Linked DNA regions of Dongshaea marina. The protein of the gene in region 1 interacts with the protein of each later gene in a pairwise test. Links are inferred from orthologs where the notes say so. Each region holds a gene or a part of one and is shown in the gene's direction. Other genes may lie near its edges.

Region 1 (3,801 bases):
ACCTAAAACGATATTTCAGGCAATTTTTGGGTACTGGAACTCTATATAGGCTAAGAGCATTGAAGTGAAGTGTCAGGAGAGAGATTGATGATTAAGAGTATTAAAGAATCCCTGCTGTTACTGGTGATGATGAGTGTCCTCACCGGGGTGTTCTACCCCGGAGTGGTGATGGCAATCGCACAGCTTGTGTGGCCGGCTCAGGCTAATGGCAGCCTGATCCTGGATGGTTCGGGTCAAGCCCGTGGCTCCTACCTTTTGGGCCAGGATTATTCAGGCAAAGGTTATTTTCATCTGCGTCCTCTGACCGGTCAGGATAATGGGGGCAGGGGGAATCTGGCGGTCTCCAGTGAAGCGCGCCGCCAATTTGAAGCCGCTCACGCCAAGCCTGGGATGCCTGCGGTGCTGGCGACGGTGTCGGCGAGTGGCGTCGATCCGGATCTCCCCTTTGATGCGGCCGTTTACCAGATCCCAAGGGTTGCCAGAGCGCGACACATGTCGCAGTTTGAGCTTGAGTCTGTGATACAAAAACAGGCTCAGGGTGGGATGCTGGGGCCTCGCTATGTTAATGTGATGCGCCTGAATCAAGAGTTAGACAAGATAAGCGGAATCCATTAATGAGAGATGAAGCCAGAGCCGATGCCCTGTTGTCGACGGTTGAAGAGAGTAGCCGTGGGCGTTTGACCATCTTTTTGGGGGCAGCGCCCGGAGTCGGCAAGACCTACAGCATGCTGCAAGCGGCTAAAGAGCAGCTTACTGCCGGTCGCCGGGTGTTGATCGGCGTTGTGGAAACCCATGGACGACAGGACACCGCGGCTCTGGCCAGGGGAATGGAGCGCATTCCCTGTGACATCCATGAATACCGCAGAAAGTCACTGGCTGAGTTTTCTCTCGATGGGGCCCTGGAGGCCCGCCCGGATCTGCTGCTCCTTGATGAACTGGCACATACCAATGTGCCGGGCAGTCGTCACCAAAAGCGTTACCAGGATGTCGAAGAGCTGCTCAAGGCGGGAATTGATGTGTTTACCACCCTCAATGTGCAGCACCTGGCGAGCCTGCATGACACGGTCAAACAGCTGACCGGGGTGGATGTACGCGAGCAGGTTCCGGATACCCTGTTGGAGCTTGCCTTCGAGATAAAATTGGTGGATCTGCCGGTTCGGGAGCTGCTGGGAAGGCTTGAGGCGGGTAAGGTGTATGTGCCTCATCAGGCGCGCGCCGCAATGAGCTCATTCTTTACTCATGGGAACCTCTCGGCGCTGCGTGAACTGGCCCTGCATACGGCGGCTCAGTGTGTCGACCGCCAAACCCAATTACTGAGGACTGCCAAGGGAGATAATCAGGCGGCGATCGTACCCCATCTGTTGGTATGTATTGAATCCCTGGAAGAGTCTGAGGCAATGATCCGACGGGGACATCAATTTGCAAGGCTGCGGCATCTCTCCTGGTCTGTGGTGGCTTTTGGTAAGGAGGCCCGGGCCTCAGAGGCTGCCGGGGCTTTACAACTGGCGCGTGATCTCGGAGCCGATGTGGAGATCCTCTACGATTCCGATCGTCCCCGGGCTGTGCGTGAAGTTGCCAGGCGGCGCAAGGTAACGGCCCTTATGGTTGCAAATCGCGCAGCCCGCTGGTGGCGAAAGGGGATCGGGCAGCAGCTGCAAGGGGTTGATGAGGGATGGAATCTCATCCTGGTGCCGGCACCTAAACCTGGCAGGCGTCGAGCGCGCCGCGATGAGCGCGGCGATCTCAAAGATTATTTGCAGGCACTGGTGGTGATGGCTATTGCCAGTGTGATCGCCTTTCCGCTCAGCCACTGGCTGTCACTCTCAGATTTGTCGATGGTGTATCAGGTCGGGGTCCTGGTGGTGGCGGTGCGTACCCGGGTGCGGGCGACTTTGTTTGCCGCTGTGGTGGCATTTCTGTGTTTTAATTTCTTCTTCACCGCGCCCTATTTTCAGTTTTTTATAGAGCACCGCTCCGACACCATCACAGCTCTGGTGTTCTTGTTGTTTGCGCTCTTTACCGGGCACCTGGCTTCGCGACTGCGTAAGCAGGTGTTGTATCTCAGACGCAGCAACCATTTTGCGACCAGCCTGTTGGAGTTTAGTCGTCGTCTTTCCGGTCAGTTGACCCACCATGAATTTCTCGAAGAGGGAGGCCGGCAGCTTTCCCAGGCCCTGGGTCTGGATGTGTTGGTGATGGGTAAGGATCCTGACCAAGGGTTAACCACCATCAGTCGCTCCTCTCCGGGAGCCGGGGTGACTGTGAAGGAGCAAACGGCCGCTAACTGGTGTCTGAGTAACGGTGAGGCTGCCGGCTTTTCTACCAATACCCTCAATAGCTGTGACTGGTTATTTTTGCCGCTTAAACTCAATGATGGACAGGTCCATCAGGTGGTGGGGATCCGCGGCGATGAATCCTTACAATCGAGCCAGCGGCGCAATCAGCTGGATGCCTGGCTTGAGGTGTGGCGTCAGGCCCTCTCCCAGAGTGAGCTCAGAGAGGCTCTGGCGGAGGAGCGTCTCAAGAGTGAGACTGAGCAGCTCAGAGCTGTATTGCTCTCCTCAATCTCCCATGATCTACGAACGCCGCTGACAACCCTTATTGGTAGCACGGATAGCTGGCTCAGATACCATACACAGCTGAGCCAGGCTGAACAGTTGAGTCTCATCGAGGGGGTTGCGACCGAAGGTAAACGTCTGCATCGCTATGTGACTCATCTTCTGGATATGACCCGGATCGGTCAGGGGGAGTTGACCCTCAATCGCCAGCCGGTTGAGGTAGAGCAACTGCTCTCCAATGTGATCGGGCGTCTTGAGACCGAGTTAAAGCCTTTTGAACTGGTGACCCATGTGGATGAGGGGATCCCACGTTTGAATGTTCACGCCTCGCTTTTGGAGCAATCTTTGCTCAATGTGCTGGATAATGCCTGCCAATGGACAAAACTTGACGGCAGAATTGGTATAAACGTTCGCAAACTGAAAGACAAATTGAAAATTGAAATCTACGATCAGGGGCCTGGAATCGATCCCAATTTGCGTTGGCAGATTTTTGAGCCCTTCTTTACGACACGCAAGAGGGATCGGGGTCCGGGAGGGAGTGGCCTGGGTTTGGCCATTGCCAAGGGAATGATTCAGGCCCACGGTGGCTCCATCAAGGCTCTGGCGTGTACAGAAGAGGAGGGGTATGCAACCTGCATCCAGATCCAGCTTCCTTTGGATCAAAACAGCGCGGAGAGTGAATGATGAAGATTCTGGTGGTTGATGATGAGCAGGCGATCCGAACTTTCCTGCGGATCAGTCTCAGGGCCGAAGGCTATGAGGTACTGGAGGCAGAGTCCGGAGAGCAGGCACTGGTGTGCTGTACCCAGCACGCCCCGGAGTTAGTTTTACTGGATCTTGGGCTACCGGATATGGATGGTTTTGAGGTGCTCAGTACATTGCGTCAATGGAGCCAGATCCCTGTGCTGGTGGTTTCGGCGCGCAGCCAGGAGAGTGAAGTGGTAAGGCTATTGGAAGCCGGAGCCAACGACTATGTGATCAAGCCCTTTGGGATCCGGGAACTGTTAGCCCGGGTCCGGGTGCTGTTTCGGGACTATCAGCAGACGCCGGCGACTCAATACATTGAAGTGGCCGATCTCTGCCTTGACCTGGTGAATCACAAACTGCTGCGGGGTGAACAGCAGATCCATCTGTCCAAAAAGGAGTTTACCCTGTTTGAGCATCTGGCTCGCCATGCTGGGAAGCTGGTTACTCAGCAGACTCTGCTGACTGCTATCTGGGGAGAGACGCACAAGGATGATAG
Region 2 (3,256 bases), 2.4 Mb from region 1 along the record:
CCAAACAGGTGGTCGAGCAGCACATGGATCTGCTGGGCCAAAGAGATTTTCGCCAGCTACAGCGCAAGATGCGCCTTAAGGAAGAGGAGCTGCGCGATGTCCTGGATCTGATCCAGCATCTTGAGCCCCGCCCCGGTAACCGGATCGTCTCCAGTGCATCGGCCTATGTGATTCCGGATGTCTCTGTGATCAAGCGCGGTGAGCGCTGGGTGGTAGAGCTTAATCCCGACGCTGTACCCAAACTAAGGGTCAACGAGCAGTATGCGGCCATGGTGCGATCTGCCAGTTCCCAGGCCGATAGCAAGTTTATTCGCTCTCACCTTCAGGATGCCAAATGGCTGATCAAAAGCCTGGAGAGCCGCAACGAAACCCTGCTCAAGGTCGCCCGCTGTATTGTGAACTATCAGCAGCAATTCTTTGAGCATGGGGAAGAGGCGATGAAACCCATGGTACTCAATGATGTGGCTGAGGCTGTCGAGATGCATGAGTCCACCATCTCCAGAGTGACCACCCAAAAATTTATGCATACCCCACGGGGTGTGTTTGAGCTTAAGTATTTTTTCTCCAGTCACGTCAGTACCGAGAGTGGCGGAGAATGTTCATCAACCGCAATTCGTGCATTGATCAAAAAACTGGTCGCTGCAGAAAATCCAGCCAAGCCGCTGAGTGATAGCAAAATTGCCAAGCTGCTGGCTGAACAAGAGATCAAGGTGGCAAGACGCACGATTGCCAAATATCGGGAATCTCTGGCGATACCACCTTCTAACCAACGAAAACGCCTGGTGTAAGCATCAGAAACAAAAGGAAGACGTTTATGCAGATTAATCTGACTGGTCACCACGTAGAAGTTACCCCTGCACTCAGGGACTATGTTGAAAACAAATTCACCAAGCTGGAGCGCCGCTTCGACCACATCAATCAGGTACATGTGGTTCTCAACGTAGAAAAACTCGATCAGATCGCTGAAGCCAATCTTCATGTTAATGGCGGCGAGATCTTTGCCAATGCCTGTCACCAGGACATGTATGCCGCTATTGATGGCCTGATCGATAAGCTGGATCGGCAGATCATCAAACACAAAGAGAAGATGTCTCACAAATAACATCATGAATCTTATTGAGCTACTCACACGGGACTGCACGCAAAGTGCTGTCCCGTGCCGCAGTAAAAAGCACGCTTTTGAAATCATCAGTGAGCTGGCGGCCGAGAATCTGGATCGTCCCGCTCTACCGATACTCGAAGCCCTGCTAAACCGGGAGAATATTGGTAGCACGGCGATTGGTCAGGGGATCGCCATTCCTCATGGCCGACTCGCCGATCTGGAGCAAGCGACCGCGGTGCTGATCACCTTGCAGGAGCCTCTGGATTTTGATGCTCTGGATGGTCAGCCTGTCGACCTGCTATTTGCCCTGCTGGTTCCTGAAGATCAATGTCAACTACACCTGAAAACCCTGTCACTCATCGCCAAGACTCTTAATCAAAGATCCTTTAGCCAGAAACTCAGAAACGCCAAAGATAGCGAGGAGCTTTATGAGCTCATCACTTCAGCGTGAGGCCATTATGAAACTAGTCACCGTCAGCGGTCGCTCCGGATCAGGAAAAACCGTTGCCCTGAGAGTTTTAGAAGATCTTGGGTACTACTGCGTCGATAACCTTCCCGTAGTCCTGCTGCCCGAGCTCCTCAATACCCTGCGGGGGAAATACCAACAGGTTGCCGTCAGTGTCGATGTCCGCAACATGCCAGCAGAGCCCGAGCAGCTGCTCACCGATCTGCAGACCATCCGCAGTGAACCTGGTATTGATGTGACCGGACTCTATCTGGATGCCACCGATGACAAGCTGGTCCAGCGCTTTAGTGAGACCCGCCGCTTACATCCCCTCTCAAGGGGTGATATGTCACTGGATGAGGCGATCATCGAAGAGAGCCGACTGCTGGCCCCTCTGGCCTCCAGTGCCGATCTTAGAATCGATACCAGTGCCCTGAGTATTCACCAGCTCAGTGAGCTGATCTGTGAGCGGATCCTCGGCAAGAAAGAGAAAGAGTTGATCCTGGTATTTGAGTCCTTTGGCTTTAAACACGGCATCCCCAATGATGCCGACTATGTGTTTGATGCCCGTTTTCTACCCAATCCCTACTGGATACCCGAGCTCAAACCCTACAGTGGTCAGGATGAGCCGGTGAAGCAGTACCTTGCCAGCCAGCCCGATGTGATGAAGTATATGCTGCAAATCCAAAATTTTTTGTGCAGCTGGCTGCCGCAGCTTGAGCGCAATAACCGCAGCTATGTCACAGTGGCGATCGGCTGTACCGGTGGGCGCCACCGCTCGGTATTCATCGCCGAATACCTGATGAATCGCTTTAAGCAGATGGGGAAAAATGTCCGGCTGCGCCATCGCACCATCGACAAGGTCAATGAAAAAGGTAAGCACTAGGGCCATCATCCGAAATCGCCTGGGTCTTCACGCCCGGGCCGCTATAAAACTGGTTGAATTGTGCGATCAGTTTGATGCAAAGATCACCCTGAGTAACGATCAGCAGTGTGTCGAGGCCAATACTGTGATGGGACTATTGATGCTGGAGCTCGCCCAGGGCCAGACACTGAAGATTACAGTGAAAGGCCCGGATGCAGACCAGGCCCTTGAGGCAATAAAAGCCCTGGTTGAAAGTGGCTTCGAAGAGCCGGAGTAATCTCAGCTGATCGGCTTGTTCCGATAGTCTGTGAGCCCCTTGCGCCACGCAGCAAGTCCGATCCTCTTCCATGAGGCTCCTTTGCAGCTCAACGATACCCATCCATGGGCATCCTCCCAGTTCGGCATCCTGCCTCTCGTTCCATTGCTAAGAGGCAATTCCACCCTGCTTCGCGCGCGTTGCTTTGGGAGCTACTTCCCTTTGTATGCTCGAAGCCAGCGGCTACCATCCTGGTAGCCTCTTCCAGTTCGCAGTCCATTGCTCTCGCTACGTTGCTAAGCAACTACGCCCATGCTAGCAACGAGCTAAATGACCCATAGATTATCCCGATTGGAGTGAGAGGAACTCTGATCACCTAATCATCGGGATTGGTATTACCCCCGATAAACCTCTGAGCGCGCTCAGCGGATAATCTCCCTCTCTGACTATGCCCTGATTTCCTGCATAAAAAAGATTGAGAAGGTTCTGGATGACACCTACCCTTGTTGTAGGTCCAGAGTATAAGGAGATAAACAGATGACCCCGATCCCCCTGAAGCAGAAGCTAACCCGGAAACCTCTCAACAAA

Evidence for each region. The genes of interacting proteins can lie anywhere in the genome.
Region 2: the proteins of DB847_RS13020 (region 1) and ptsN interact in binary tests that used the Escherichia coli proteins (3 or more experiments, as listed by UniProt). The link is inferred for Dongshaea marina from one-to-one orthologs.

The regions. Positions count from the first base shown.
Region 1 is NZ_CP028897.1:2,748,001-2,751,801, reverse strand. What follows is about bases 215-3,442. They hold DB847_RS13020 (DUF4118 domain-containing protein), read left to right. Parts: upstream 215-614; coding sequence 615-3,242; downstream 3,243-3,442. Other genes in these bases: DB847_RS13015 (response regulator), read left to right, coding at 3,239-3,442; DB847_RS13025 (potassium-transporting ATPase subunit C), read left to right, coding at 215-615. Also shown: more of DB847_RS13025, read left to right, coding at 88-214; more of DB847_RS13015, read left to right, coding at 3,443-3,801. UniProt on the Escherichia coli protein: Member of the two-component regulatory system KdpD/KdpE involved in the regulation of the kdp operon. KdpD may function as a membrane-associated protein kinase that phosphorylates KdpE in response to environmental signals.
Region 2 is NZ_CP028897.1:378,051-381,306, reverse strand. The notes cover bases 147-2,829. They hold ptsN (PTS IIA-like nitrogen regulatory protein PtsN), read left to right. Parts: upstream 147-1,106; coding sequence 1,107-1,553; downstream 1,554-2,829. Other genes in these bases: DB847_RS01955 (HPr family phosphocarrier protein), read left to right, coding at 2,414-2,689; rapZ (RNase adapter RapZ), read left to right, coding at 1,561-2,433; hpf (ribosome hibernation promoting factor), read left to right, coding at 815-1,102; DB847_RS01975 (RNA polymerase factor sigma-54), read left to right, coding at 147-788. Also shown: more of DB847_RS01975, read left to right, coding at 1-146. UniProt on the Escherichia coli protein: Seems to have a role in regulating nitrogen assimilation.